2 regions of the Vibrio mytili genome follow, and region 1 is predicted to be linked to the other one. Evidence: predicted binding sites of a transcription regulator. Region 1 holds the regulator's gene; the other holds the start of a gene.
What was found. Region 1 encodes MetJ, which represses methionine synthesis genes. Its sites were predicted from a motif close to TTAGACNTNTANANGTCTAA; they were not measured.
Positions count from the first base shown of each region.

Region 2: ONE56_RS01625 (MetQ/NlpA family ABC transporter substrate-binding protein) is a predicted target of MetJ. The motif match lies at 9,345-9,364, and genes of this name have one in related genera.

Region 1 covers NZ_CP110481.1:2,620,210-2,636,313, reverse strand. Annotated here, with positions in the region: gene fusA (elongation factor G) at 1-83, shown strand, start outside; gene tuf (elongation factor Tu) at 237-1,421, shown strand; gene ONE56_RS12110 ((2Fe-2S)-binding protein) at 1,758-1,943, shown strand; gene bfr (bacterioferritin) at 2,041-2,517, shown strand; gene ONE56_RS12100 (malic enzyme-like NAD(P)-binding protein) at 2,708-3,985, shown strand; gene metJ (met regulon transcriptional regulator MetJ) at 4,105-4,422, opposite strand; gene ONE56_RS12090 (O-succinylhomoserine (thiol)-lyase) at 4,648-5,811, shown strand; gene ONE56_RS12085 (bifunctional aspartate kinase/homoserine dehydrogenase II) at 5,824-8,232, shown strand; gene metF (methylenetetrahydrofolate reductase) at 8,472-9,368, shown strand; gene ONE56_RS12075 (PadR family transcriptional regulator) at 9,440-9,979, opposite strand; gene ppc (phosphoenolpyruvate carboxylase) at 10,396-13,029, opposite strand; gene argE (acetylornithine deacetylase) at 13,336-14,472, opposite strand; gene argC (N-acetyl-gamma-glutamyl-phosphate reductase) at 14,618-15,622, shown strand; gene argB (acetylglutamate kinase) at 15,644-16,104, shown strand, end outside.
Region 2 covers NZ_CP110481.1:334,613-350,716, forward strand. Annotated here, with positions in the region: gene ONE56_RS01595 (mannitol-1-phosphate 5-dehydrogenase) at 1-546, opposite strand, end outside; gene ONE56_RS01600 (PTS mannitol transporter subunit IICBA) at 658-2,610, opposite strand; gene ONE56_RS01605 (lysophospholipid acyltransferase family protein) at 3,233-4,990, opposite strand; gene ONE56_RS01610 (8-oxoguanine deaminase) at 5,316-6,674, shown strand; gene ONE56_RS01615 (DUF4382 domain-containing protein) at 6,762-7,820, opposite strand; gene ONE56_RS01620 (D-fructose-6-phosphate amidotransferase) at 8,150-8,422, shown strand; gene ONE56_RS01625 (MetQ/NlpA family ABC transporter substrate-binding protein) at 8,518-9,321, opposite strand; gene ONE56_RS01630 (YqaA family protein) at 9,546-10,127, opposite strand; partial or broken gene ONE56_RS01635 (HipA N-terminal domain-containing protein) at 10,379-10,591, opposite strand; gene ONE56_RS01640 (helix-turn-helix domain-containing protein) at 10,584-10,919, opposite strand; gene ONE56_RS01645 (hypothetical protein) at 11,793-12,488, shown strand; gene ONE56_RS01650 (hypothetical protein) at 12,613-14,031, shown strand; gene ONE56_RS01655 (hypothetical protein) at 14,113-14,862, shown strand; gene ONE56_RS01660 (HNH endonuclease) at 15,501-16,104, shown strand, end outside.

The DNA.
Region 1 (16,104 bases):
CGTCTTACTCTATGGAGTTTCACGAGTACGCTGAAGTGCCGAAAAACTTCGCAGATAAAATTATTGCAGAGCGTGGTTACTAATTGACGATTGAATTGCAAAAAGTTTACGACTTTTTGCGAGATCATACCGTCCAAATATTGCGCTAACGGGCGTTGGCGCATAAAATAACAATTTCTGGCGCGTCGTCGATCAATAATGATCACGGCGAATCATAACTAGGAAGGAACACGATCGTGTCTAAAGAAAAATTTGAACGTACGAAACCGCACGTTAACGTTGGTACTATCGGCCACGTTGACCACGGTAAAACAACTCTAACTGCTGCAATCTGTACTACTCTAGCTAAAGTGTACGGCGGTGTTGCAAAAGACTTTGCTTCTATCGATAACGCTCCAGAAGAGCGTGAGCGCGGTATCACAATCGCAACTTCTCACGTTGAGTACGATACTCCATCTCGTCACTACGCACACGTTGACTGTCCAGGACACGCGGACTACGTTAAGAACATGATCACTGGTGCTGCACAGATGGACGGTGGTATCCTAGTTGTTGCTGCGACAGATGGCCCAATGCCACAAACTCGTGAGCACATCCTACTAGGCCGTCAGGTTGGTATCCCATACATCATCGTATTCATGAACAAATGTGACATGGTTGATGATGAAGAACTACTAGAACTAGTAGAAATGGAAGTTCGTGAACTTCTTTCTGAATACGACTTCCCAGGTGATGACCTACCAGTTATCCAAGGTTCTGCACTAGGCGCACTAAACGGCGAAGAGCAGTGGGAAGCGAAAATTGTTGAACTAGCTGAAGCTCTAGATACTTACATCCCAGAGCCAGAGCGTGCAGTTGATCAACCATTCCTGATGCCAATCGAAGACGTATTCTCAATCCAAGGTCGTGGTACAGTAGTAACTGGCCGTATCGAGCGTGGTATCCTATCAGTAGGTGATGAAGTAGCAATCGTAGGTATCAAAGATACTACAACGACTACATGTACTGGTGTTGAGATGTTCCGTAAGCTTCTAGACGAAGGTCGTGCGGGTGAGAACGTTGGTGCACTTCTACGTGGTACTAAGCGTGATGAAGTTGAACGTGGTCAAGTACTAGCGAAGCCTGGTTCAATCACTCCACACACTAAGTTCGAATCAGAAGTATACGTACTGTCTAAAGATGAAGGTGGTCGTCACACTCCATTCTTCAAAGGCTACCGTCCACAATTCTACTTCCGTACAACTGACGTAACTGGTGACATCCAGCTACCAGACGGTGTAGAAATGGTAATGCCTGGTGACAACGTACAGATGACTGTTGAGCTAATCGCACCAATCGCAATGGACGAAGGTCTACGTTTCGCGATCCGTGAAGGTGGCCGTACAGTAGGTGCTGGTGTTGTTGCTAAGATCTTCGACTAATTCATAGCGAATTAAACGAAGTCTGCACTCTTCTTTATGAAGAAAGCACACATTAGAAAGGGAAGCTTAGGCTTCCCTTTTTTGTATCTTCTGTTTAACGGTTTTATTTTGTTATAAGCAAAAATAAAGAGCGTGAAATGTTTGTTTTATAAAACAATCTATTAATAGCCTTTTCCTCACCTCATTGACTCTCTTATTTCTAAGTGATTGATCATTCTCTGTCGATTAAAAATTAATATAACTAAATGTTCTTACTTGATCTTGCAATACGACTGGTAACGAGAACTATTCCTGTTTATATTGTGTGTCAACGTTCAATCTTATGGGGTTTGGGTTATGTTTGTATGTCTTTGTCATGGTGTTTCTGACAAGAAGATTAAGAAGCTAGCGATAGATGAAGGCATCACGGATATTCGAGGAATAAAGCGATGTACTGCGCTGGGTAGTCAGTGTGGTAAGTGCATTAAACAAGCCAAAGAAATTTTAGCTGAACACAGCATCGAACTAAAACAAGCCAGCTGAGTAACGTAACAATAAGGTACTATCACGGCTGCGCCTTTTGACACCTTCTCATTTGCTTCTACATTTATATGAAGTCCAAAAGAGGAGGCAGTTGCCCATGAAAGGCGATCCAATCATTATTCAACATCTTAACAAAGTGCTCGGTAACGAGCTCGTCGCGATAAACCAGTATTTTCTTCATGCCCGTATGTATAAAGATTGGGGTTTAAAGCACCTTGCGGACAAGGAGTATCATGAGTCGATAGATGAAATGAAACACGCTGATCACCTCATCGAACGCATTCTTTTTTTAGAGGGGTTACCTAACCTGCAAGATCTCGGCAAGCTGATGATTGGAGAAGACACCAAAGAGATGTTGGAGTGTGATTTGAAGTTAGAGATGGCGGCGATTCCGGATCTCAAAGATGCCATCGCTTACTCTGAAGATATTCGGGATTATGTATCACGTGATTTATTTCAAACGATTCTTGCAGACGAAGAAGAACATGTCGATTGGCTTGAAACTCAATTGGGCTTAATTCAAATGACGGGGATCGAAAACTATCTACAAGCACAATACGTTGACGAAGAATAACCTCGAGTCTTTGGGCTAGATTGAAATACATACGAAAGGTTTCAGAAATACTTGACGTAACTCGTTGGGTGTTTCTGATTTGAGTGTCAAAAGTTTATTAATTTTACCTACAATCTTATCTTTGAAGATTTATCGCTATCTTATAGAATTCATTTCCCCCTTACCCTAAAAAGAAAAAAGAGAACCCTCCATGTCCGAAGACAATAGCCCCGCATTAACATCAGAAGAACAACAACGCCAAGACGCGCTGGATTACCATGCATACCCGACCCCAGGGAAAATTGCTGTCGAGCTGACTAAACCCGCCGAGACAGCCGGTGATCTTGCGTTGGCTTATAGTCCTGGAGTCGCAGAGCCAGTACGAGAAATCGCACAAAACCCTGAGAATGTCTATAAGTACACTGCGAAAGGTAATATGGTTGCCGTGATTTCTAATGGTACAGCAATTCTTGGACTGGGCAATCTTGGCCCACTGGCTTCCAAGCCAGTGATGGAAGGTAAAGCTTTATTGTTTAAACGTTTTGCGGGTTTAGATTCGATTGATATCGAAGTGAAACACCGTACGACGGACGAATTTGTGAATACCGTTGCGAGTATCGCGGATACTTTTGGTGGTATCAATCTAGAAGACATTAAAGCACCGGACTGTTTTGAGATTGAAAAGCGCCTTATAGAGCGTTGTGACGTGCCTGTATTTCATGATGATCAACATGGCACGGCCATTGTTACTGCAGCAGGTATGCTGAATGCGATCGAGTTACAAGGAAAGAAATTAGAAGATTCCGTGATCGTTTGCTTGGGAGCTGGGGCAGCGGCAGTCGCTTGTATGGAGCTGTTGATTAAATGTGGCGCGATGCGTGAAAAAATCTACATGCTCGACCGTAAAGGCGTCATTCACACGCGACGTGATGACTTAAATGAATATAAACAGCTATTTGCCAACAACACGGATAAGCGTACGTTAGAAGATGTTATCGAAGGTGCAGATTTGTTCTTAGGCGTATCTGGACCTAACTTGTTACCAGCGGATGCCCTTAAGTTGATGGCGGATAAGCCGATTGTCTTTGCTTGTTCAAACCCAGATCCTGAAATTAAGCCGGAGCTTGCTCATGAAGTGCGTGGTGACTTGATTATGGGTACTGGACGTAGTGATTACCCTAACCAAGTCAACAATGTACTGTGCTTCCCGTTTATTTTCCGTGGTGCTTTGGACGTCCGTGCAAGTGAAATCAATGATGAAATGAAGTTAGCGGCGGTCGAAGCGATTCGTCAATTAGCCAAAGAGCCAGTACCAGACTCAGTGCTCAAAGCCGCGGGGGTCGACAAACTGGTATTTGGCTCAGATTACATCATTCCTAAACCAATGGATGCTCGACTGTTGCCGCGTGTGGCTAAAGCTGTTGCTCAAGCCGCGGTGGATTCTGGGGTAGCTCGTATTGAAATGCCAGAAAATTACATGGCAGAGTAACTATCCTTGATAAATTGATGTACAAAAAATGGGACACCGCGGTGTCCCATTTTTTATGTCATTCTTTCAGCACTATCAACGAAATCATCATGTTTGGATTCAGTTGGCTCTCAAATTACTCAGTCGTCAAATGACTCAAATTCTATCCCCATTTCTGTCATTAGCGCTTTTACTTCTGCTGGGATATCGTCTGGGCGATCTTTACGAAGGTCTTCATCGGTTGGAAGTGGCTGACCTGTATACGCATGGAGGAATGCTTCGCAGAGCAATTCGCTATTCGTCGCATGGCGTAAGTTATTGATCTGACGGCGGGTGCGCTCATCAGTTAGCACTTTTAACACTTTTAGCGGGATAGACACAGTAATTTTTTTTACTTGCTCGCTTTTCTTTCCATGCTCAGCATAAGGGCTAATGTATTCGCCATTCCAGTCAGCCATTGCGTACCTTCGTTTTAATAATCGATTAAAAATAATAGAGGAGCTGATTTTAGCTGCATTTACTGCCATAAGCAAAGACATATAGACGTCTAGAAGTGTTGACGTCCTATTTTTTGACGAGTAAAGTGAGAGGATAGTAAGGAAAGCGTATCATTTGGTTATATTCGATTAGTTAGATATAGCGCATTCCTATGCATAAGTCATCACCTGTGAAAGGATATCTCCATGAGCACCCGAAAGCCGTCGACCATTGCTGTACGCACTGGTATCGAATCTGACAGCCAATATCGTGCTGTTGTTCCACCAATCTACCTCTCGACGAATTACGGCTTCCCCGCATTTGGTGAAGTACCAAAGTATGATTACACCCGCTCTGGGAACCCGAACCGTGGTTTGCTGGAAACGGCTCTGTCTGAATTAGAGTCGGGTAAAGGAGCAGTGATCACCAATTGTGGTACATCTGCTTTGAATTTATGGGTTTCAGCCTTTGTTGGCCCTGATGATCTTATTGTTGCGCCGAATGATTGCTATGGCGGCACTTACCGGTTGTTTAATACTCGTGCTAACAAAGGCGATTTCAACGTGTTGTTTGTCGATCAAACGGACGAACAAGCACTTGATGCTGCACTGCAGCAAAAACCTAAGCTTATTTTGTTAGAAACACCATCGAACCCATTGGTTCGCGTGGTTGATATTGCTTTAGTCTGCGAAAAAGCCAAACAAGTTGGAGCCTTAGTCGCGGTTGATAATACGTTTTTGACTCCTGTGTACCAGAAGCCGTTAGAGCTCGGCGCCGACTTTGTCATCCACTCTACAACAAAATACATCAACGGCCACTCGGATGTGATTGGTGGGGTGATCATTACTAAAACGCAAGAGCATGCAGAGGAATTAGCGTGGTGGGGGAACTGTATTGGTGCTACGGGGACACCATTCGATAGTTATATGACCCTTAGAGGATTACGTACACTGGGCGCTCGTATGCGAGTGCACGAAGAGAGCTCTCAGCAAATCCTTGATTACTTGCAAAAACAGGCATTAGTGGCAAAAATTTATCACCCAAGCTTGCCGGATCACCCGGGCCATGAAATTGCCAAGAAGCAGCAATCAGGTTTCGGCTCTATGTTGAGCTTTGAGTTTGGCGGTTCGTTTGAGCAACTCAAAGTTTTTGTTAAAGAGCTACAATTATTCTCTCTTGCTGAGTCACTTGGTGGTGTTGAGAGTTTAATTTGTCATCCTGCGTCAATGACACACCGTGCAATGGGTGAAGCCGCTCTGGAAGAAGCCGGTGTATCTCAGCAACTACTGCGACTCTCTGTCGGACTTGAAGACGCGCAAGATCTGATTAACGATTTAGAACAAGCCTTCAATAAAGCGTTACAACCTTAGGAGACGACATTCATGACCGTACAACGTCAGCTACACAAGTTTGGCGGTAGCAGCCTTGCCGATCCGGAATGCTATCTGCGTGTAGTCGGGATTCTTAGAGAATATTCAGCAGAAAACGATCTGGTTGTGGTCTCAGCAGCAGGAAAAACCACCAATCGATTGATCGAGTTCTTAGACGGTTTAAACAAAGATGGTCGTATAGCGCATGAAGCGCTTCAAGCCCTCAGACAGTTCCAAACCGGATTAATTGAGTCACTACTTGAGGGTGAGGTCCAAACTCAGTTATTGGCATTACTTCAAGATGAATTCAGTACTTTGGCAGAGTTAACTGCGCCATTGACTGCTGCAGAGCAAGCTGCGGTGTTGGGGCACGGAGAGGTGTGGTCTTCTCGCTTATTGGCCGCGTTATTGTCTCAGCATCAATTGCCAGCAGTCGCGCAAGATGCGCGCGCATTCTTACGTGCCGAAACGGGTACGCAACCTGAAGTGGATCGTGCCAGCTCTTACCCATTGCTCAAAGAGGCCTTGGCTCAGCATAGTCAAAAACGAGTTATTATCACCGGCTTTATGGCGCAAAATGATGCAGGCGAAACGGTTCTGCTTGGTCGTAATGGGTCCGATTACTCGGCGACCGTCATTGGTGCTTTAGCGGAAGTGACGACCGTCACTATATGGAGTGACGTGGCAGGGGTATATAGTGCTGATCCTCGATTGGTCGCAGATGCGTGCTTGTTACCATTGCTACGATTAGATGAAGCAAGTGAGCTTGCTCGCTTGGCCGCTCCTGTTTTGCACAGTCGAACCCTTCAACCCGTGGCTCAGAGCACCATGGATCTGAACCTGAAGTGTAGTTATCAACCAGAATCTGGCTCGACACGTATTGAGCGAGTGTTAGCCTCTGGACGCGGGGCCAAGATCATTACCTCTTTGGATGAAGTGCTGTTGGTGCAGCTGTCGTTTGTTCAAGGCCACGATTTTGAAAAGACGCAAAGTCATGTGCTTAGTGCTTTGCAGCGTGCTCAATTAGAACCTTTGGCTTTTGAAGCGCAATCAGATCAACACACATTACGCCTAGCGTACACCGCAGAAATCGCCGGTGGTGCGTTAAAGTACCTACAAGAATTGGCCATTGAAGCTGAAATTAAGTTGAAGGAAGGTTACTCCTTAGTCGCTGCGGTTGGCGCTGGTGTGACGAAGAATGCTAATCACTGTTTTGGTTTTTATCAGAAATTGAAGCATGCACCGATAGAGTTTATATCTGAGACCGAATCGGGTCTTAGTCTGGTTGCGGTATTGCGCCGTGCAGATACCGAACCGTTAGTTCACTCTATCCATAGTCAGTTATTCCAAGCCCAAAAGCGAGTTGCCGTCGCACTGTGTGGTAAGGGCAATATTGGTTCGAGCTGGTTAAGTTTGTTTGCGACACAAAAGGGCGAGCTTGAAAGACGTTATGGATTGAGCTTTGAGTTGGTCGCTGTGATTGATAGTCAGACTTATTGGTTTGATGACCAAGGCATCGATGCTGCGACTGTCTCGGAACGATTCGACGAAGAGGGGATTACCAATGATGGTGCTTGGCTGACTCGTCTGGGTGGTTTACAGAATTACGATGAAGCGGTAGTTCTTGATGTCACTGCGAGTAAAGAACTGGCGAATAGCTACGTCGAGATTGCTCAGCAGGGCATCCATTTGATTTCTGCAAATAAAGTCGCGGGGTCTGCCGACAGTCATTACTACCATCAGGTACAGGATGCGTTTGCTAAAATCGGCCGTCATTGGTTATACAACGCAACCGTCGGCGCAGGGTTACCTATTAACCATACAGTACGTGATCTGCGTGAAAGTGGTGATGAAATTGTGGCGTTGTCAGGTATTTTCTCTGGCACGCTTTCTTGGTTGTTCCAACAATTTGATGGTTCAGTACCATTTAACGAATTGGTCGATTTAGCATGGCAACAAGGCTTAACGGAGCCAGATCCTCGCTCTGATCTAGATGGTTCTGATGTGATGCGTAAATTGGTGATCTTGGCTCGAGAGTCAGGACTGTCCATTGAACCTGAGAGTGTCAAGGTCGAGTCGCTTGTGCCAGAGGAGCTGCGAACACTGGGGGTGGATGAGTTCTTCGACAATGGTGTGTTATTGAGTGAAACGCTGCAAGAGCGTTTAACCAAAGCACAAAAGAACGATCAGGTACTCCGCTATGTAGCTCGTCTGCAAAAAGGTGGCAAAGCGACCGTCGGGATAGAAGCATTACCACGTGAGCATGCGCTTGCTAACTTGTTGCCGTGTGACAATATCTTCGCCATTGAGAGTAAATGGTATAAAGATAACCCGCTGGTTATTCGTGGTCCTGGTGCAGGGCGGGAAGTGACAGCAGGGGCGATTCAATCGGATTTAAATCGACTTGCAGGGTTGTTATAACTTTTTTGTACTAGCTAAAACCTCGGACATGTTCTGAGGTTTTTTTATGTGGTTGTGTCATTGTTAATACCGATGATGGTTTAAGTTTGAACTTGAGTTATCCTCATCGTCAGTATGAAAAATATTCATATTTACAAGGTTGACATTAAATCGTATTCAATACATTCTGTGGACATATAGACGTCTAAACGTCGATTTTGAAATTTGATTTGGTGGCGCAGTGCCACATGGAGAGTAAGATGGGTTACACGCACGCAGGTCATATTGACGCTCTAAACCAGAATATTGCTGAGTTGTCAGATAACATTAATGTTTCATTCGAGTTTTTTCCGCCTAGCAGTGAAAAGATGGAAGAAACTCTGTGGAACTCAGTACAGCGTCTTAAAACCCTACAGCCTAAGTTTGTTTCCGTCACTTATGGTGCAAACTCTGGTGAGCGAGACAGAACTCACTCCATTATTAAAGAGATCAAAACTAAAACAGGTTTGGTCGCCGCGCCACATTTAACGTGCATTGACGCTTCGCGTGAAGAGTTGATTAATATTGCTGATGATTACTGGAACAATGGCATCGAAAACATCGTTGCACTTCGTGGTGACATTCCACCAGGTGGCGGTGCGCCTGAGATGTATGCCTCAGATCTGGTTGAGTTGCTGAAGTCCCGCCATGATTTCGATATCTCTGTTGCCGCATTTCCTGAAGTTCACCCAGAAGCGAAAAGTGCACAAGCTGATTTGCTCAACCTGAAACGTAAAGTTGATGCTGGTGCAAACCGTGCGATTACCCAGTTTTTCTTTGATGTAGAGTCTTACCTGCGTTTTCGTGACCGTTGTGTTGCAGCGGGCATTGATGTCGAAATTGTTCCGGGAATACTCCCAGTGTCGAACTTTAAACAAGCGTCTCGATTTGCTGCGCAAAACCATGTCAAAGTTCCTGGCTGGATGAGTCGTCAGTTTGAAGGCTTAGATGATGATCCGGTTACGCGTCAGCTTGTCGGTGCAAGTCAAGCGATTGATATGGTACGAGTGTTAAGTCGCGAAGGGGTAAAAGACTTCCATTTTTACACATTGAACCGTGCTGAAATGACCTATGCGTTATGTCACACACTGGGTGTGCGTCCTCAATCTGCTGTGTAATCCTAATAAGAGCGAATAAAAAAGCTTGCCATTCGGCAAGCTTTTTTCGTTATATTGAAAGTCGTCAATAATTAACCGATGACTTCAAGTTCAGTCAGCACTTCTTCTGCCCAGGTAATCCACGTTTCACGCAACAGTAGGTTACGGCGCAGTGTTAGGCGTTCCAGACGTGCTTGTTTATCCAGTGTTGAAGGCGTAGCGTAGTAGGCTGCTTCAATTTCTTTGTAGTGAGAAACCAATTTGCGAGACTCTTCTACAAGCTCAGCCAGTTGCTCACGGAACGGTGCTGCAGGCTGAACAGAGCAGGCCATCAACTTCGCCGAGAATTCATCACGAACGGTTGGGTGTGCAGTTGGTTGGTCAAACCATTCTCCTAGCGCGCTACGGCCAGCGTCAGTGATGGAGTACACCTTACGATCTGGTTTGCCTTCTTGCGGTTCTAATACGCAAGTAACCAGTTCCTTCTCAGCCATTTTATTGAGTTCACGATAAACTTGCTGGTGGCTAGCTTTCCAGAAGTAACCGATGCTGGCTGAGAATTCTTTAGTGATATCGTAACCAGTTGCGTCGCGAGTGCTAAGAACAGTTAAGATTACGTGTGGTAATGACATGTCTTTAATCCAATGGTCAATAAACTTGTAAACAAGCTACTTATACTTTCAGCTGTGCTCTTGCTGGCACTTGCGTTTTTTAGTTGTACAAGTAGCACCAACAATGTTGGTCCTGTCACCTTAAAGCCGTTTATCACCTAGAGATGGGAGAGTCCCATCAATGTTGGAGCAAATATGATTGGTTTAATGCGCTCTCAACAAGCGAGTAGTATATAAATAATAAGCATGAAGTGGAATAGTGGGAACAAATTCCGCTAAAAAACTAACATAATACTCATTAGTGTTTGGTTGTAGTGGTTTATGCTGATTTTTTGTTGCTTTTTGTTTTATTCTAGTTGGTTTGTCTTTTTGTGATGGATAAAAAAGCCGAGCAGTTGCTCGGCCTTGTGTTCAAAGTATCACTTCGGTAATACGTATTAACCTGTATTACGCATACCTGCCGCGATACCAGCAATGGTTACCATCAGTGCTTCTTCTAGTGTTGCTGAAGCCTCTTCCGTTTGACGAGTACGGTACAATAACTCCGCTTGCAGCATATTCAATGGCTCTACGTAGATATTACGTAGGCGAATCGACTCCATGCCCCACGGGTCGTGCTGCATAAGGTTCTCATTGTTTTCTACGTTTAGAACGGCTTTGATATCTTGCTGTAGTTGAGCACGCAGTCTTTCACCAAGCGGACGAAGGGATTCGTCCACAAGACGCAAGTCGTAGTAACGAGCGATATCTATATTACATTTCGAGTAAACCATCTCTAACATGCCAAGGCGAGTAGAGAAGAATGGCCATTCACGACACATCTCTTCGAGTAGCGCTTGGTGACCTTTGTCGATAGAAAACTGGATTGCTTCACCGGCACCTAACCAAGCGGGTAATACCAATCGGTTTTGGCTCCATGAGAAAATCCAAGGAATCGCTCGTAAGCTTTCTACCCCACCTTTAGGGTTACGTTTCGCAGGACGAGAGCCTAGTGGCAGTTTGCCTAGCTCGAGTTCTGGTGTCGCTTGGCGGAAGTAAGGGACAAAATCCGGCTCACCGCGTACTACATTGCGGTATGCTTCACAGCTTACTTCAGAAAGCACTTCCATTAGATCGCGCCATTCTTGCTTAGGTTCCGGTGGCGGTAGGAGGTTTGCTTCAAGGATTGCACTGGCGTACAAGTTAAAGCTGTTTACGGCAACCTCTGGCAGCCCGAGTTTAAAGCGAATCATTTCGCCTTGCTCAGTTACGCGTAATCCACCTTTTAGGCTTTGCGGTGGCTGAGACAGTAGCGCAGCATGTGCCGGTGCTCCCCCGCGGCCTACCGTTCCCCCACGGCCGTGGAATAGCGTTAATTCGACGCCTTCTGCTTCCGCAACCTTAACTAACGATTCCATTGCATGGTATTGAGCCCAGCCTGCAGACATAACGCCAGCATCTTTGGCTGAATCAGAGTAGCCAATCATGACCATTTGATGGTTTTGGATGAAACCACGATACAAGTCGATATCCATCAACTGCTTGATGACGGATTCAGCGTTATTTAAATCTTCTAGGGTTTCAAACAGTGGACATACATCCATGCGATATGGACACCCGGCTTCTTGCAGTAGCAAGTGTACCGCAAGGACATCGGATGCCGTACGTGCCATCGAAATAACGTAAGCGCCAAATGCATCACGAGATTGCGCGGCAATGATCTTACAGGTATCGAGTACTTCTTGAACGGGTTCTGAAGGCTCCCAGTCTCGTGGTAATAACGGGCGCTTTGAGGCCAATTCGTTAGTTAAAAATGCAATTTTGTCTTGTTCACTCCATTGCTCGTAGTCACCAATGCCAAGGTATCGAGTTAACTCGGACAGTACGTCGGCATGGCGGGTACTTTCTTGACGGATGTCTAGGCGAACAAGGTGCACACCGAATGCTTTTACTCGGCGCAGTGTATCTAATAATGAACCATCAGCAATCACGCCCATACCGCACTCATGCAACGATTGGTAACAGGCTAAGAGTGGATCCCACAATTGTTCTGCTTTTTGCAGAGGTGCTTTTACTGCCAGTTTTTGACCGTTGATCTTAGCATCTAGAATATCTTTGGTATCGGTCAGAAGGGTACGCAGCTGTTTTAGAATCGCGCGATATGGTTCATGTTGGTCTTCACCGGCAAGCGCACGAACGTCATCGTTACACACGGTCATCGACAATTCGCTGATAAGATCGTTGATATCATTCAGATATAGGTCGGCTGCTTTCCAGCGAGATAGTAGTAATACTTCACGTGTAATTGAATGAGTGACAAACGGGTTACCATCGCGGTCACCACCCATCCACGAAGAGAAGTGGACTGGGCGAGCGTCAATGGGTAAACCTTCACCGAGGTATGATTCCAGGCGATCGTTCATTTCACGCAGAAATTCAGGTACGGCTTCCCATAGCGAGTTTTCTACAACTGCAAATCCCCATTTTGCTTCATCAAGCGGGGTTGGTCGTTGCTGACGAATGACATCGGAATGCCAGCTCTGTGCGATAAGTTGTTCTAAGCGACGTTCTGTTTTCTTGCGCTCTTTAGAGGACAAGTCGCTTAGTTCAAGTTTTGACAAACACTCGTTGATTTTGACCAGTTTATTGATCATTGTGCGTCGAGTGATTTCTGTTGGATGAGCAGTCAGTACCAATTCGATATTGAGATCGCGTACCGCTTGTGCGGTGTCTAACTTGCTGACATCGTTTTGTACTAATTTAGAGAACAACGAGCTGATTGCATCCGGTTCACAGATGTGCTCTTCACAGTGGCGTGAAATGGTATGGTATTGCTCTGCGATATTAGTCAAGTTTAGAAATTGGTTAAACGCGCGGGTGACTGGCGTTAATTGCTCATCAGGTAAATGTTTTATTTCTTCTATCAAGCTGTCTTTGTCTGCTTGATTCCCTGCCTGGGCTGATTTGGATAGTTTACGAATTGTTTCCACTTTCTCGAAGATTTCTTCGCCGTGGGCATCACGGATGGTATTACCCAGTAAGTGGCCTAACATGCGCACATTGCTTTTCAGTGCGGCGTATTTCTCGTTCATTTGTCGTCCTGCCTCGTAAAAAAACTACATCCATTTTCCTTGTTAAGATACCAATCTAGCGAAAAGCACTAGTTATAGTCAAATAAAGAACACTAACTTTGTCATTATTCCAACTATCAACTGACTTAGAACAAAAATTCGACGTAATTGGTGTCAGAAGTGAAAATTTATTACAAAATAGCGAGTTAAAGTGGTGTTAAGCATGAGTAAACAGATGTTGTCATTTACACCAGTGCAGCTCATCGGAGCTGCACTAATATTGTCGTTACTGGTCATCACCTGAGGCTCACAACAGCAACCTTGCCGCTAACAACAGTATTTGACCATTGCTTTCGATAAAATATCTATGGTCGGGTCAATAAAATCAAAAGCAAGGAATTCGTCGGGTTGATGGGCTTGGTCAATTGAGCCTGGACCAAGAACTAAGGTTGGACACAGTTGTTGTAAAAATGGCGCCTCTGTACAGTAGTTCACGGTATTTGAAGGGGTTTGACAGATCGTTTCTACGTCACCAATGAATGGATGATCATGTTGGCACTCATAACCCGGAACGGAATCATGCAACGGAACCACTTCAATACGACCTGGCCATTTGGCTTCTACTTCTTTTAGCGCAGCGCGCAACATGTTCTCTAATCCATCTAAGCTAATGCCTGGCAACGGACGTACGTCATAGTGCAATTCGCAACACCCACAAATTCGGTTAGCACTGTCACCACCATGAATATGGCCCAAGTTCATCGTTGGATTTGGAATAGCAAATCCTGGATGGTGATAATCTTTTACCAACTTGTCGCGCAGTTTCATCATCGCGAACATGACTTCATACATGATTTCAATGGCGTTGACGCCAAGTGCTGGATCCGAAGAGTGCCCGGATTTGCCCGTGACTCGAATGGCATTCGCCACGTGGCCCTTATGTCCGCGAATGGGCACCAAGCTGGTGGGTTCGCCAATGATGCAGTAATCCGGTTTGAATGGCGTATTTTCGGTGAAGTGCTTAGCACCCAACATTGTGGTTTCTTCATCGCAGGTTGCAAGTACATAAAGCGGCTTGGTTTGTTTGCTCCAATCCACTTTTTTTACGGCTTCATATATAAAGGCAAAGAACCCTTTCATATCAGCAGTACCCAGACCGTAAAAGCGATTGTCCTTCTCGGTTAGTTTATGCGGATCAAAGTTCCATCGCCCTTGGTCGAAAGGTACTGTATCACTATGACCTGACAATAATAGGCCACCTTCTCCTTCTCCCATTCGGGCGATCATATTGTGCTTTCCGGGTTCAACTTCTATTACGTCAACAGTGAAACCCAGATCTTTAAACCAAGACGCCAATTTCTCGATAACTTTTGCGTTGCCTTGATCCCAGCTTGGATCAGTAGAGCTGATGGATGAAGTGCTAATGAGCCCTTCATAGACTTCTAGAAACGTTGGTAATTGCATGGAATCTTCAAATCTCCTGTTGACAGACCGAGCACAAAACTGTAAAACACATATTAACTCATATTTAATGAATAAAAAATCAAAATAAAGCGTAAATTAAATATTAATAGTCATTTTGAGCACTAAAAAAGATGGATGTCATAGCATGCTAAAAACCACGATTATCGGAGCCAGCGGTTACACCGGAGCAGAGTTAGCGTTAATGGTTAACAAACACCCAAACCTTACGCTAGCAGGTTTATACGTTTCCGCCAACAGTGTCGATGCTGGAAAAGATATCGCTCAGCTACACGGTAAGCTCGCTAGCATCATTGACATGCCAGTCAGCCCGTTAACTGACCCTAAGAAAGTAGCTCAGGAATCAGACGTCGTATTTTTGGCGACCGCACATGAAGTTAGCCATGATCTTGCGCCTATTTTTCTAGAGGCTGGTTGTCAGGTATTCGACCTATCGGGTGCATTCCGCGTTCAAAGTGAAGGATTCTATGACACATTTTATGGCTTCAAGCACCAGTTTAGTCAATGGCTGGATAAAGCTGTATATGGCTTAGCTGAGTGGAATGCAGAAGCGATTAAAACAACCCCACTCGTTGCTGTTGCAGGGTGCTACCCAACCGCATCCCAACTGGCAATCAAGCCTTTATTAGAAGCCGGGTTAGTGGATAACAATCAGTGGCCAGTGATTAACGCCACCAGCGGTGTGTCGGGCGCGGGCAGAAAAGCGTCTATGACCAACAGCTTTTGTGAAGTGAGTTTGCAGCCTTATGGTGTATTTACTCACCGTCACCAGCCAGAAATTGCACAACACTTAGGTTGTGATGTGATTTTTACGCCGCATCTAGGCAACTTCAAACGTGGCATTCTTGCGACGATCACGATGAAGTTGGCGCCGGGTGCGACGGAAGAGCAAGTCTATCAAGCGTTTGAACAAGCATACCAAGATAAGCCTGCGGTGCGCTTAAAAGGCGCAGGTATCCCACGCATTCAAGATGTTGAGAATACGCCTTTCTGCGATATCGGCTGGAAGGTTCAGGGCGAGCACATCATCGTGATTTCAGCCATTGATAACTTACTTAAAGGGGCATCGAGTCAAGCGATGCAATGTTTAAATATTCATTACGGTTACCCAGAACTGACAGCGTTGCTGTAGTCGTTGATAGAGGGATAAGCAATGACGCAAACCAATCAAGCTCCATTAGTCATTAAGCTAGGCGGTGCAGCTTTATCTTGCACAAAAACCTTGAGCCAGTTATTTAGTGCCATCGTGGCCTATCAAGACTCTGCGCAGCGACAAATCGCCATCGTGCATGGCGGTGGCTATTTGGTTGATGAGTTGATGACGAAGTTACAGCTCAAAACCGTAAAGAAACATGGTCTGCGAGTTACACCGTACGACCAAATCCCTGTTATTGCTGGTGCATTAGCGGGTACGGCGAACAAATTACTGCAAGGACAAGCGATTGCTAACGGGTTAAATGCAGTCGGCTTGAGCTTGGCTGATGGTGGCCTTTGCCAAGTTGAGGAGCTGGACCCTGAACTGGGTGCGGTCGGCAAAGCCTCACCAGGTGATGCGACACTATTGCAAGCGATATTGAACACTGGTGCACTTCCTATCATCAGTTCTATCGGTTT
Region 2 (16,104 bases), 670 kb from region 1:
TTCACTAAAACTTTCTACGGTGACTTCGAGTGGATCATCGTTGGCTGCTTCTGCTGGTGGTACGATGCGATCGACCGCGGAATCAACAAAGCCAACCAACTCATCCGCTTTGGCGTGCAGTGATTTATCCAGATGTTTGTACACTTCGCCTTTCAGGTGTGTTGTACCTCGCACCATGTTTTCACAGGCGATAATGTTTAACGGCTCGTCATTACCCACTTCAAAGCGTTTTGCAATCCCTGCCGCGATGGTTTTTGCGATAATATCCAATACGTTTGGACCGACCGCTGTAGTGACTAAATCGGTTTTTACGATGCGGTCAATCACGTCTTCACTTGCTGAGTTTACCGCGGTTACGTGTGTCACAGTGTCGATTTGACACTCTGTGCCGACGACTTTGACTTTGTATTCTTGTTTGTGGCTCAGCTGGTCGACCAATGGTGCGTCTACGTCCGCAAACGTGACCTCAACGTCTGCGTCTGCTAAGAGTTTACCGATGAAGCCGCGACCAATGTTACCTGCACCAAAATGAACTGCATTTTTCATAATCTTTACCTACCAATGTCTTCAATATTGACGAATGAATCTAAAGTGAGGCCAACCACATAGGGGGTGACGGTTGACCTCAGCTTGCTCAGGAGCAAATGGAAAGCGTCATTAAGCGGCTTGTTGACCACCAAGGATGTTGAGAATTTCTTCTACGTCGGTGGTGCTTGTCAGCTTCTCAATCGCTTCCGGCTCATCAAGCGCGTTGGTAATGGTGGTGATCACTTGGATGTGCTCATCATTCTTGGCAGCAATGCCAATAACCAGTTTTGCTACATCGTCTTCGTCTTCAGTAAATTGGATACCAGATGGGTATTGGCAGATAACAATGCCAGTTTTCTTCACGCGATCTTTCGCTTCTACGGTACCGTGAGGTACTGCGATAGATTCGCCAAGATAGGTGGAAACCAGTTGCTCACGTTCAAACATTGCGTCAACGTATTCAGGCTCTGCATAGCCAAGTTCGACTAGTTTATTGCCTGCAAAGCGAATTGCTTCTTCTTTATTGGCGGCTTGCAGCCCTAGATGGATGTTTTCACGTTGGATACGGAATACAGACGGTTGTTGCTCTTCAAAGCTGTCGTCATTTGCTGCAAGAATCGAAACTTTGACCATTTGATCGTCATTTGCCGCTGTCTGTTTCTGTGCAGCCAGCAGTTTGGTGACAAGCTGGTTGTACATTTCGCTGTCTAGGAAGTTTGTCAATGAAATATGGTGTGCGTTTGGAGCATGCTTACGAGCACGATCCGTTAAATCTTTATGAGTAATCACGATATCTACACTCTCTGGTAAGCTGTTAATGGCAAGGTTGGTTACGCTGATATTTAAACCCGCTTCTTGGACCTTTTTACGTAGCATGCTTGCGCCCATTGCGCTTGAACCCATACCCGCATCACAAGCAACAATAATGTTTTGTACTGTTGCTAGGTCGATGTCACCTTTGCTTTCACTGTTTACCGCAGCGCTGTTTTTTGCGGCAGATTTCATGTCTTTCATTTGTGATGTGGCTTTTTCTAACGATGCGCCATCACCATCTTCTTCTGTAGAACGTTGGGTTTTCATTAGCAGAGCGGCTACAGAGAATGATACCCCTGCGGCTGCAATGATAGAGGCCAACACACCAACGATCGCGCCTTTTTGTGTCATCAATAACACCGCGAAGATGGAACCTGGTGATGCTGGAGAAACGATACCTGCATTGAACATGGTCAGAACAAATACGCCTGTCATACCGCCTGCGATTGCAGCAAGGATAAGACGGGGATTCATTAGGATGTATGGGAAGTAAATCTCGTGAATACCGCCGAAGAAGTGGATGATGGATGCGCCACCTGCTGTTTGACGAGCGGTACCTTTACCAAACACCATGTAAGCCAATAGGATACCAAGACCAGGACCTGGGTTTGCTTCAATCAGGAAGAAGATAGATTGACCTGTTTCTGAGGCTTGTTGGATGCCCAATGGAGAGAAGATGCCGTGGTTGATGGCATTGTTCAAGAATAGGATCTTCGCTGGCTCAACAAAAATAGAAGTCAATGGCAAAAGGTGCGCTGATACAAGGAAGTTAACACCCGCAGCTAAGCCACCTGAAAGCACTTTGACAAATGGGCCAATTAGGAAGAAAGCAAGGATGGCACACAGCATACCGATAATGCCTGCTGAGAAGTTGTTCACCAACATCTCAAAGCCGCTTTTTACTTTACCATCAATGTAGTTATCGAATTTTTTGATGGCCCAACCACCCATAGGGCCGACCATCATGGCACCCATAAACATGGGGATGTCGGTACCGACGATAACCCCCATTGTGGTGATGGCACCAACGACCGCCCCGCGATCGCCGCCGACTAATTTACCCCCGGTGTAACCGATAAGCAGTGGCAGTAAGTAAGTGATCATCGGGCCAACCATAGAGGCTAGTGTTTCATTTGGTAGCCACCCAGTTGGAATAAATAGAGCAGTGATAAAGCCCCACGCGATGAACGCGCCGATGTTAGGCATTACCATGTTTGATAGAAAACGACCAAAATTTTGTATCTTGATCTTTGCATCTGGTGATATCATAACAGTTCCCCGTTCGATGTTCTGATGAATATTGTTGTCGTAAACGGTTCGCCAAAACCGCTTGTTTGATTGCTTAGTACCCAATCAATTTACCACACAATTTCCAATTGGAACTGACAACGGGTTTTTCGTGATCTGCCCCCGCATTTCTTTAGCAGAGAAGCATTTTTTACGTGATAGTGATCAATTAACTGACACGTAACTTTATAACAAAACCTCACTTTCATTTTTGTCAATAAAAATATTAGTGATCATTTCGATATTTTTTGAAATTAATATAAAAAATAAATTGTGATCATAATCACTTTTGATTTTTTTTTAATATCAAATTAAATGCTCGAGCCGATCAATATCACGCTTTTATCCTTGGTTGCCTTCGTGGTAAGTGCGATCTAAATCACATTTGTTGTTTTGTGAAATTTTGTAACGAAATTGGTCGTATGGCTTATGAAGCACTACTTATGCATCATTTTTTCTGATGGGTTCTTGTACACCGATTGATGGCTTGTAGATAGCGCATTGCTTACCTGTTTAGACAAGTCCTGCTTGTAACCAGTCTAAGCAGGACTTCTATGAGTAAAGGAAGTGAGCTCCTGATGAATTCAGTTGCTATTTTAACTATTTAGCTTTGCTTAGCATGATGAACAAAATATTCACGTGCGTGCTCATTGCCCATATAGCGAGACAACGTTTTTTCTTGCACATTACGTAAGTCGACCATAATTAAGCCGTCCAGTGCATTGTTAAAGGCAGGATCGACATTAAAACAGACTAGCTTTCCGTTGAGGCTTAAATACTGACGCAGCAGTACGGGGACTCCTTTACCTTCATCGATGCGTGCGATAACGCGCGATAATAACTGTAAATCTCCTAGCGCCGTCAACATGCTGGTATTCCAAGAAATATGGTTTTCTGGTAACGGGTTTGATGGTGTCACGTGCTCTGCACAAGTGGTGTCGTAATGATGAAGTGTCATGGATTGCGCGAGTAGCTGACGGGCGGTATCACTGTAGTCGTTGCTGATACTCACAGGACCAAACAGGTGAGTGTAGTCTGGATTTTGATGTACAAATGTCGCAATTCCTTTCCATAGCAGAAGTAGGGCACTCATGCTCTTTTGGTATTGCTCGGCAATCACCGAACGTCCCATTTCGATCGATTTGCCCATTTTGTTAAGAAAACTTTCATCGTAGTTAAACAGAGTACGAGAGTACAAACCTTCCACACCATGTTTCGCAAGCAACTGGTCCACTAGACCAAGACGGTAAGCCCCGACTAAACATTGATTTTCTCTATCCCAGACGAACAGGTGTAAGTAATCGTGATCGAAATGATCAATGTCGATGGCTTGGCCGGTGCCTTCGCCAACCAGACGAAAGTTGTGTTCACGCAGACGCCCAATTTCATGCAGTAGTGAGGGGATCTGATGCGCAGCAGTGCAGTAAACGTCAAACTCGCCACTTTGTAAAAGCTTGGTTTCTTTTGGTAGGTTGTTCAGTTCTTCAAGCAATTGGTCTATAGGTAACCCTGCGGCTATCGGTAGTAAAGCATTGGCTGCGATATTTTGTTGCGTTGTGTTGGTTTGACGATTGAGGAGGTAAGTATTGAGCCGCAAATAATTCACCACTTGATCATCGTTTAAATTCATCAGCTCTTTAAATTTAATCGCTTGACCGAACGAGAGCTCAATGGATTGCGCTTTTTTGTTTAATAACTCACGCCCTAACATCAATGTGCGCAGTAAAGGGTGAATTTTCCCCGCCATGTAAAAGCGTTTGGAGTTTTGTCCGTTAATAAAAACAGGCACTGTTGTGGCTTTGTTTTTGCGGATCAGGGTGCTGACACTGCGGCTCCATTCTTTGTCTTCGAGCCTCTGTTGCTTCGAATCCACCAAATGCGATACTTCGCCAGCCGGAAAAACTAACAATAATCCACCGTTGGCTAAGTGTTTGTTTGCGCTACGTAGCGCTTTCATGTTCGATTTGGTCGCTTGTTTGCCTTCGAAAACATCGACACCAATAAATAGCTGATCCAGTTCTGGTACTGTTTTAAGGTATTGATTAGCTAGGATTTGAATATCGTCACGCACCATTAACAATAGCTCTGCCAGAATCACGCCCTCTACGCACCCGAGTGGATGGTTTGCCACCACGACTGTTGCTCCATGCTTGGGTATCGTGTTCAGTGAACCATGCACAACGCGATAATCGATGCCTAAGATATCGAGCGTAAAGCGTAAGAAGGTCGGAATGTCCGCATTAACTGGTCGTTGAGCGTAAAACTTATCGAGTTGAGATAACCCGGTTGCCCATTCTGCGACATTTTCACCAATACCAAATGGTGTTTTACGGGGGAGACGAAAAGGAGTCGAACGGTCCATATATACCTCAGAGTACGAGTGACTGATCGGATAGTAGAAATTACGCATGACAATTCAGAGGCAAAGTCGTGAGACTTTGGTGACAAAAGGGTGACGTTTTGTTGACCAGTTTGAGCAAGTAGAGCTACTGATGTTTGATTCGTGACCATCTTCAATGGCTTATGTTATGGTAACGATACCCGAACGACTTCAAGACGATTGGGTATGACGCTGACTTACATGTCGGTATGATTTATTTACAACATGACCCAGGCCACTTTGTGTGCATCATTGGGTACAAGTCCGCTTCCCCTGAAATGGTTGAAACGGCTAAGGATATTTATGAATGGAAACAATATGGATTAAGAATCCACTCGCGATTTACACTGGCAATGAGCAGGACGCTCGTGGCGGGCTGGTGATTCGCGGTAATACCATTGTTGAGCTGGTGGCCCTTAATGCCACACCTGACACCAAAATCGACTCGGTCGTCAACGCCAGCCAGCACGTTATCACTCCAGGGTTGATCAACGCCCATCACCACTTTTACCAAACACTGACCCGTGCATACCCCGATGCGCTTAACAAAGAACTATTTCATTGGCTAAAGAGCCTCTATCCTGTTTGGGCCAACCTCGACCAAGAGATGATGAGTGTTGCCACAGAATTAGCGTTAGTGGAACTGATGCGATCAGGTTGTACCACGGCTTCTGATCATCACTACTTATTGCCTAATGGCTTAGAACACGCGATTGATTTACAAGTTGAAGCGGCTAAAAAGCTAGGTGTACGCGCCATTTTTACCCGTGGCTCCATGAGTTTGGGTGAAGATCAGGGCGGTTTGCCGCCTCGGCACACCATCCAAACCGAGCAAGCCATCATTGATGACAGTCAGCGACTGATCCAGACATACCACCAAGGACACGATGGCGCGATGACACAAATTGCTCTTGCGCCATGCTCTCCGTTCTCCGTGACTACAGACTTAATGCAAGAGACCGCACGAATCGCGCACGATGAGAATGTGATGGTTCATACCCACTTATGTGAAACCATTGATGAAGAGAACTTCTGTCTGAAGCAGTTCGGCTTACGGCCTGTTGATTATCTTGAAAGCGTTGGCTGGTTGAACGAGCGCACTTGGTTGGCTCACGGTATTCATTTTAACGCTGAGGAGATCGGCCGCTTAGGCAAGGCGGGAGTAGGAGTGAGTCACTGTCCAACCTCGAATATGATGCTGGCTTCGGGCATGTGTAAAAACCTAGAGCTAGAGCAGGCCGGAGTCAAAGTAGGGCTTGGTGTCGATGGTTCCGCCTCAAACGATGGCTCTAATATGATTGCCGAAGTTAGAATGGCGATGTATTTACAGCGTTTGCAATATGGCTCTGCCAAGGTGAGTCATTTCGATGCGTTACGCTGGGCAACCAAAGGATCAGCGCTTGCGATGGGGCGGCACGATATTGGTGAACTAGCCACTGGGTTCCAAGCCGATATCGCGATGTTTAAGCTGGATGATATTCGCTTTTCTGGCAGTCATGATCCGCTTGCTGCCTTGTTATTATGTGGCGCACAACAGGCGGACCGAGTCATGGTTGCCGGACAGTGGCGAGTGCATGATGGTGAAGTGATCGGCGTCGATTTACAGGACTTGATGACCCGTCATAGCCGAGCTGCTAAGCGACTGGCAGAGCTGTCAGTAAATTAGTATCGAATGAAAACAGTCCCATGCGTTGTGTGAGCACGGGACTGTCAGTTTCAGTCGAGCTTTGTTATTTATATAAGTGATTCAGCTTTACAGAATAGGGGTAGGGAGTGTATCGATGTCTTGCTCTGTGGGTTCACCCTCAACCACTTCTACTGGCGTATAGTGCTGGTACATTAAGAAACCGTCCTCAGAAGTTTCGTGGCTATCAGGACTGTCAATGTACGCCGTACAAGTGTAGCCGATAGAGTAGGTTCCAGGGCCGATAAAACCAAACTCGTAGCTGTAAATCGTGTCCCCCAATTCATCCTGCGTTTCGTTAACATCTGCAATGGCCACTGGCGTGTTAAGTTCTGCTGGCGCACCTAAGTCACCCATCATGGTGCGATCCATCTCACCCGCATAGAGATAAACAGAATGCACGGCATCGACAGTATTTATTGCATTCAATTCATTACTGTCAGCAACACATGCGTTGTGAACCTCGGTACTGACGATGCCACCAATATGACCCGCTTCAGATGCATTGACTAGGCTGACTGCATTGGAATTCATGTTCATATGATCCTGACCAACCGGATCAGCCAGCCCTTTACGTAAATCAAACTCAACTACGTAGCTGTTATGACCCGTATGTACTTTTACGTATTGACCTTTTTGCGAGAACTTCAGGCGGCCTTGGTCACTGGTATCAGGCTTAGTTCCATAACAGCTACCTTTGCTGTTCACTACAAGGCCTTTCACTGTACCGTCAGTTTTTTCGACGTAAGAGAAGGTTGTGTCGTTTAGCTGTCTGCCATCTTTAGCGTACAGACACATAGCATAGTCACCCGGCGCAATAGCCTGTTCGCTAATGATGGTTTCTGCGTTACTGCCTTGATATTTCATCAAGTCTACTTGACGTAATGCACCGTCTTCGCTGACGTTCATAATGATAGCGTCACCAGTTTTGTCACCTGTTTCAGGATCAAACGGGATTAAAACAACATCTTCAAAAGCTAGAACAACTTTATTGGCATCATCAACAGGTGCATCGGAAACGCCCAAAGAAAATGTGGCTGCTTCTGTGTCTGATGAATCTCCACCACCACAACCAGCTAGTACTAGAGCGCCAGAAATTGCAACTAGAGGATAAGTGTACTTTTTCATAATAATCTCTTGTGTTTGATGTTATGAAGCATAAACCCAATGACATTCAAAATGTTGAACTCAAAGCATTGCCACGGGTGCTATTTCAAGAAAACGCTCGAAGCCGTTTTCTATGTGATTTATCTATGAGGATAGTCTTAAAAAAGAGAAATGATGTCATTAAAACGTAATCGAAAAGTTAACGTTTGACTTTGTGTTGGAATATATACAGGGAATATTTTGTAAAACTAAGATCTTAATTGTAGTCATGCGAAATTGATAAGTATCAAATCAAAGCACGTAGTATGAGCGTAAGTTTATATGACCGACTGCTAGAAGGAATTAGTACCATGTTATATAAATATCTCTTAAGAGAGCTATTGGGATTGGCGATTGTCATTTCAGTGGTATTCGGTGTGTTGGGGATCTTGCTGGACTTGTTTGGCTTAACGGCACTTTTCGAACATCAAGCATCGATTGCGCACATATTTTTTAGTGAATCCATGTACTTCATTGTATTTTTAGTGCCGCCATATTTTCTTTGGAAGTGGCTCAGCAACCCAGATCTTACCTCAGCGCGCCAACGTTATTTAGAATTAAAGCTCGATGCTGAGCGCAATTAATACGAAATCATAGTGATGTGAGATGAGAGCGTGATATACAAAAGGCGCATGGTGAACCCATGCGCCTTTTGCTTTTTGTTAGAATAGGCTTGTCGTTAGAATGCGGGTTCTATCGTGCCTTTGAATGTATCGTTTAAGAAATCACGAATCGCTTGTGATTGATATATAGAAACGAACTTTTGGTACGCTTCATTATCTTTAGCGTCTTCTCGCGTCGCGATGACCATAACAGCCAATGGGGCATCTTTTGATTCAAGATAGATACTTTGCTTTTTCGGATCCAACCCAGACGACATCACGTAATTCATGGTAATCGCGGCTGCATCGACATCATCGAGTGTTCGCGGCAGTTGGGCCGCATCAACTTCGATGAACTCAAACTCTTTTGGATTGGAAGTGACATCGGTCAGCGCCGCTTTGTAGCCAACGCCAGGCTTTAACTCGATTAACCCCGCATCAGCCAGTAAAAGAAGACCGCGCCCCCCATTGGTGGGATCGTTCGGAATTGCAATTCGAGCATTGGCTGGCAACTCTTCTAATGAACGGTATTTGTTTGAGTACAAGCCCATACGCATCAGAATAGATTGACCAATAGAGACAAGGTGTCCGTCGCGGCTGTTGTTGAAGTTGTCTAAAAATGGTTGATGCTGGTAGCTGTTGATATCGATACTACCATCACTTAATGCTGCATTAGGGGTAATGTAGTCTGAGAATTCGACGACTTCGACGTTTAAACCTTGTTTAGCGGCTTCTTTCGCGACGGCTTCAACGACTTGTGCGTGAGGCCCCACTGTTGCCCCAACTTTGATGACAGACTCTTCCTTTTGACCACAGGCGGTTAGACTAAGCGCTGCCGCGAGTACAAGGGACAACTGCTTAAGATGACGAAAACGCTTCATGATAACTCCATTTATATCGATTTTTAGACGTCTATATGGCCATCCTATCAGGCTTATAAGTAAGGTCAATCTTTGATTGCAGGGTAATAGAAATATCCTAGTTATCGAGGTTTTTCATATCATCCGTTTTCACGAGAAAAGTATTCGCCTCAGTTAAATTATATGTTTACTTAGATTAGTATGATTGCATCGAAAATCCTGCACCTTCAATGATTACGGATATACTAGCCACCGCTTGTACTCAGATACCAGGCCATTATCAATCCCAGCGTTATTAGACCTACTGTTGCAAGTTTATATTTTTTTATTAATTCTTCTGCTTTGTCACCAGCAACATACACTACCAACGCAATACCAAAGTACCTCACGGCACGAGATAGTCCCGTCGCGAGTAGAAACAAAGGGAGCGAAAAGTGAGTTGCACCTGCCGCCAACATAGCAATTTGGAACGGGATGGGTGCTATGCCTAAAGTCATGATAAACCAGAAGCCCTCGGTATTCATTTTCAGTATGACCGTATCAAGGCGGTGCTCCGTTATCCAGTTTGCCACTATATAATCTCTTAATAGTTCGAAAGTGTAGTATCCAAGCGCATACCCGAATAGCGCGCCCACGATACAACCTAAAGTGGCCATTAACGCAATCAGCCAGAGCTTATCGCGCCGTTTCTGCAACAATGGAATAAGCAATGCTTCCAAAGGGATGGGGACAATGGTGGACTCAAGAAAAGAGGCAGTGAAAACTCCCCCCATAATATACTCAGACTCAATCAGATCTTTGGTTTTTCTTTTCAATGTTTTAACCATGAATACTTTATCCTTGAGAATATTTGATGAAGCTTATTCAGACCCTAGTGACATTATTATGATAGACCGTGCCAGTAAGTGCTGTTTACTATAGCCCCTGCGTTTGCCATTAAAGAAGCTCATTCATTTCTGGCACGCTGTCGGGTTGCTCTAGCAAGTATTCACATTCTGTTTGTATGAGTAACATACATAGTTCTATGTGTTCACGCTCCCCTTCATCGACTACTTGAACTTCGGTAAGTTCAATCACTTCCTTCAGGAAGGAGATTTCTGAGGTAGTTCTCGATACTACGTGGCGAAGCCTGATCATCGAAAGGGATGTGTGGCGAAATCGGGAAACCAGTGTGTTTCCATTCATCTTCATAGATGAATGAGAACTCTGTTTCTGTTCCGACAGGAAGAATCAAACGACCAATTTTGGTATTCGTACCGATAAATACGTCTAACTGTTGCCACTTACTCATACCAGCCTTCCTCATTGCTTCTCACGCTGTTTTCAGCTTGGGAGGTTATTTGGCTATTTGGACGAACAAATAGGTTTAAGTCGATAAGGCGTAACGATAGCCCTAAGATGTCCATGAGGATGAGTACATTGGCAAAGGTGACACTGGTATCGCCTTTTTCTACTTTCATGACTGTTCTACGAGATAAGTTGGCTTTTGAAGCGAGATCATCAATACGCCAGCCTCTATCGGTACGCTTTGAGCGAATGGCGCTCCCCAGCGTTTCCATACTGAACTCAGTATTCAAATCAGGCATAGGTTGTGCCTTTACCATCTTACCTTTTCTCATAAGTGCCTTTTAATGTACTTTTGTCACGATTGGGTTCATCTTAATATATAAGTTCACTATAACTCACTTTTGTAATGGCTGTATAAGAAATTATCTATAAGTGTAATTTAAGTTACTTATGCCTGGTTTACGAGTTCAATATCTCTTTTTGTTCTCTATGAGAGAGTTTTATCAGCCAGAACGACACATTTGGCAACAGCGTAGTATTCGGATTAGTATTGGGAGAAGACAGAGAAGAGTGCGTGATCGGGGCTTACCTGACCCATTACCTGACCCAAAATCGTCAGGTACAAAAAAAGGTTAGTAAACACTACGCTTACTAACCTTCTAAAATTTGGTGGCCCCTCGCAGACTTGAACTGCGGACCAATCGATTATGAGTTAGCCACTAACGCAGGAAGTCTAGGAAAACCGAGGTAAATTAAGCGTAACTAAAAATACATTAAAGTATTTACTAAACAGTAGTTTAGCGTAACTTTAGTGAAAGTGTCAAAACTAGTGACTGTACCTCTAGTGTACCTTTTTTCGGTACAGTACCCACACTCTGTGATTTCAGAACTCTCCGATCGATCGCTTTCACCATTTCTGCACACTAAGACAGAAGAGGCGATCTGTCTCCACAACAAAACTGGCTAGTTAGCACATAATAGACACGTTTCTTTTGTCATTTCTTGACCACCTTTTATCAATGGCAGATTATGAGCTTAGTAAATCAGTGGGTATTAGATAGACATGATCTGTAGTTGCAGAGTGTTTAAGGAAATTAATCATATAATTCAGTGTTTGATGTGGTGGTGTCTGTATTTTCTTAAAGTGTTATATAGACAATGTCTGCTTTAAAAAGACTGTTAGGCTAAGAATTTAGAGAGTCACAATGGATCGTTATCGTGAAAGGCTAATAGCGCATTTAGAAGAAGAAATTAGCTTATTAAAAGAAGCAGATTTTCCTATTGAAAAGCTGTATAGAAGGAGGTGTTTCTTCTTTGAGAGAGACTACCACAGGGTGAGGGAGTTGCAGGAGCAGATACATCAGCTTTCGAAACAAGTTGGTGAGCTTGCCAATAGGCGAATAGAATGTGCATTATCTGATAAAAGCGAAAACCATGAAGGAGTAATGAAGCTTCTGACTGGGATGCCAAACAGGGTAAAGCAAGAAAGAAAATATTTAGAGCGTCAGCTTCATGGTGCAGAAAGGCTAACAATTGCTGATCCATACTTCTTCTCATGGAGTGGCCCAAATAAAATATTCGAAAAGGAAAGCAAATACACGGACTTTATTCTGCAGTTAATTCCTCAATCGGTGACATACTTAGAAGTATTTCATCTGCCCGGACCGAATAGCAGAATTTTTCATAAATTTGATAAAATGATCAGGTCTAGGAAAATCAAGGCACGCTTTGTGGAAACAAATGAAATACACGATAGGGTATTTATAAGAAATGATTGTGATGCAGTTTTGCTTGGTACCTCATTAGGAGGATACGGAAATAAGCTAGCCTTTATATTACCAATCCCAGAAGAGGATTTGACGGTGTTTTCTACTGAACTGGAAAGGATAAAAAATGCCTAACAAAGCCATCAAATTATCTCCCTTCGGTCGCTGGACGCTCGTTCCTCGCACCGTTTATGGCAGGCGTTATGTAACCTCAGATCAGTGTTAATAATATAATTCGATTAGATAGGAGAAATAAATAATGGCAAAAATTATGAATCCTTTGCTGTTTTCAAAACATTTCGGAATTGATGAAGTAGAATTAGAGAAGTATGGACTAATTGATCCATTTTTGAATGTAGATACTCAATTATTTATTGATCCTGTTCTTTTACAAAAATCTTCATCCGAAGAGATTAGTATCGGAGCATATAAACAATTTTGTGACCATTTCACGAATTATATTCGCTTGTTGTCTATCTCTGAACGTGAAGGTGATGTCGCATGGAAGGGAGCCAGAAAGCTTTTGGATTTAAGGGAGCCAGCTCAAACGGGTTTAGGCTATGGTGGTAGTAGTCGAAGCGGTAGTTCAAGACCTGATGAAATACGTGAAGTCATGATGAGGACTGCAAAAGAAATTGTTGATTTAGGTGCAAAAGATCCTGAAATGGTTTCGCTAATGGGATTTTTTGAAGAGAATGTTGGTCCTGATACTATCAGTGATTTTACAACAAGAGTGATTATTGAAAGCTTAGCTATTGTAACGAACAACTTTTGTGTAGCTCATAAAATTCCAGTAGAAAAATCTGATTTGGAGAGTGGTTGCGAGTTACCTATTTATGATGGTTCATCAGTATTGTTGGTACCAAAAGATATTGTCCGTGATCTTCCAATAGCAAATGATTGGTCAGATATAGAAGTTGCCGCTCTTCAAAATCAAGAAATCCGTGAACGAGTTAGTCGATATTTAGGTGATATTGCGAGACCTACTGTTGCACAACGAAAAGCTGCTTTGCGAGATGCAGCTCTGGGTTCGTCCTCTTCATTTAAATATTTTCTCGATTCGGTTAAAGAATATGCGGATAACTATGATCCGAATGAAGATGCCCTTGGTTATTACAAAATAAGAGATATACTTAGAAGTGATCTAACACAATATAAACAGAAAAATTTACCAGATATACATAAAGGACCTGAAGAGTTAAGAGAGCTTGTATTAACCACAATTAATCAATTTCAACAGCATGTAGAAAACGGTAACCTTTGGGAAGAATTATGGGTTGGAGATAAGCCAAAAAAAGAAAGAGCCGCTCAACTTATTTATTTCGCTATTGCAGATTGTTTTTGCTCCGCAAACAATATAGATATATCTCCTGAAGCAAATATGGGAGGCGGTCCTATCGACTTTAAATTTTCTGATGGTTACTCAGCTCGCGTATTAGTTGAAATGAAGCGTTCTAACGGTTCAGTTAAGCATGGATATGAAAGACAATTAGAAATTTACAAAGAAGCATCACAAACAAACTTTGGCATTTTTGTCGTAATGGATTACGGTGACTTAGGGCAGAAGCTTAAACAAATAAATGAAATTAGAGAAAAACGTTTAAAACGGGGTGAGCAGGCTTCGGATATCGTTGTGATTGATGCGACAAAGAAAGAATCTGCAAGTAAGAGAAAATAAACGTACAAGAAATGTAACGGTTACATAACAAGAAATTTTAATTGATGAATTTAACGTTAGTCTAATAAGGATAACTTTTGGATGATGGGTTTAGTATTTAAGTGTTTGAGTGTTTTATATAACTTTTATCCAGTTAAGATCTTTCTGAACAAGCGTATAGAAGGATATTTCCTTAATTATCATATCGCCCAGATTCTTCAGGAATCTTCAGATATATATGTGATCGCGACATATTGTCGATTAAGTGATTTGAAAGATAAATCTCCGTTGAGAGGGGTGCTCTGCGAATACCTCAGAGTAGGAGATTTCTACCCAACGCCTAAAGATCTTGCAGTAGCTATAAATGTTTCAATTAATGCATACTGTAATCAAAAGTTCGTTAACGAATCTAGCATTATCGATTTAGCTTTTCATTTATCACACGAAATTAAAAGAAGATTATTTGAAGACCCTTTACTTAAAAAAGTATGTGACGATTTTGGTAAAGATATAAGCATCTACTCCTCATCAGGAAATCGGATGGAAATTGAGCAGTTGTTTGCTGACAAGAAGAATTTATTTATTTCGTATTTCTCGACTTTTGAAAAATTGGAGTTTAGTTACAGTGTGAAAGTTTGGCATCAAAGTCAAGAAAACTCGTTCATAGAATGGAAAGAGCAAGATGCCATTAATGTTCATTTGAATCCTATGCGCATCAGAGAAGGTTTTTTCCTAATGGGTTTCGATTACCATTGTAATCAGTCTAATAGAGGGCTCAGGTTAGCCACAAGAAGTAATGACTATGAAACGTTTAATGGTGATAGCAACGGGAAAATTATTTGGGCATATTAGCATAACAAACGAGCATGGCGTCAGTAGTTAAATTTTTACCATATTCACATGCCAAACAGTACCTATAGCGATCAATCAAATTATGATCGCTTAGCCTTGCCTCTTTTCTACAACTCTTCTTGCATCTTGGCCGAAGCATCTTTCATGTCCTGGCGCAGATCTTCAATCTCTTCAGGCGTGAGTGGTCTTGGTCCATCTTGGTTTAGTTGATCAGAACAGGATGATTTGGCTTCTTTTCTCTTTCTCAGCTCCTCTCTGGCTCACTTGGATTACTCCTGCATATCTTTCCTCTAGTGTACCTTTTTTCGGCACAGCACTGACACTCTGTGATTTCAGGACTCTCCGATCGATGGCTTTCACCATTTCTGCACACTAAGACAGAAGAGGCGATCTGTCTCCACAACAAAACTGGCTAGTTAGCACATAATAGACACGTTTCTTGTGTCATTTCTTGACCGCCTTTTATCGATGGCAGATTATGAGCTTAGTGGATTATTGGTGGTTAGATAGATATGTTCTGTAGTTGCAGGATGTTGAAGAAACTTAACTATATAAATCAGTGTATTGAGTTGGTGGTGTCTGTGTTTTATTAAAATTATTATACAGACAATGTCTGCTTAAAAAAGACTGTTAAATGAATGGAAATCATGACTAGCAACGAATTAAGACTACTAGAGTATTTGGTGGGACATTTCCAATCGGGAATTATCAGTCCAGATGACCCAAGGACGCACTTGCCTTATTCAAAGGTATTGAGTGAACTAGGTTTTCCTACTGATGGGCGAACCCCAGGGGATAGTCTCAACCATCACGCTATGGGTGGATTGGCGGAATGGTTATATGAAAACAGTCTTCCTGCGATAACCGGCATTATTGTTAACAAGCTTACTGATCAAAAAAGAGGCGGCTTTCCGTCTAAAACATATTTTGCTTACCACAATAGACAAGATATGGATTTTGAGTGGCAGCGTGGCCAAATTAGGAGGGCGTGTCAGCTTGATTGGACTCTCGAACTTGAGAAGCTGGGTGTCTTACTTGAAGGTGATTTCGAGCTTCCTGAAGAGGTGCCAGAGGACTTCATTGAAGGTGCAAAAAAAACTATTACAATAAACGCCTACGAACGCAATCCAGCCGCAAGAAATTCATGCATCAAGGCGCATGGGGTTACGTGTTCAGTATGTGATTTTAATTTTGAGACAATTTACGGTGAAAGAGGCAAGGGATTTATTCATGTACACCATT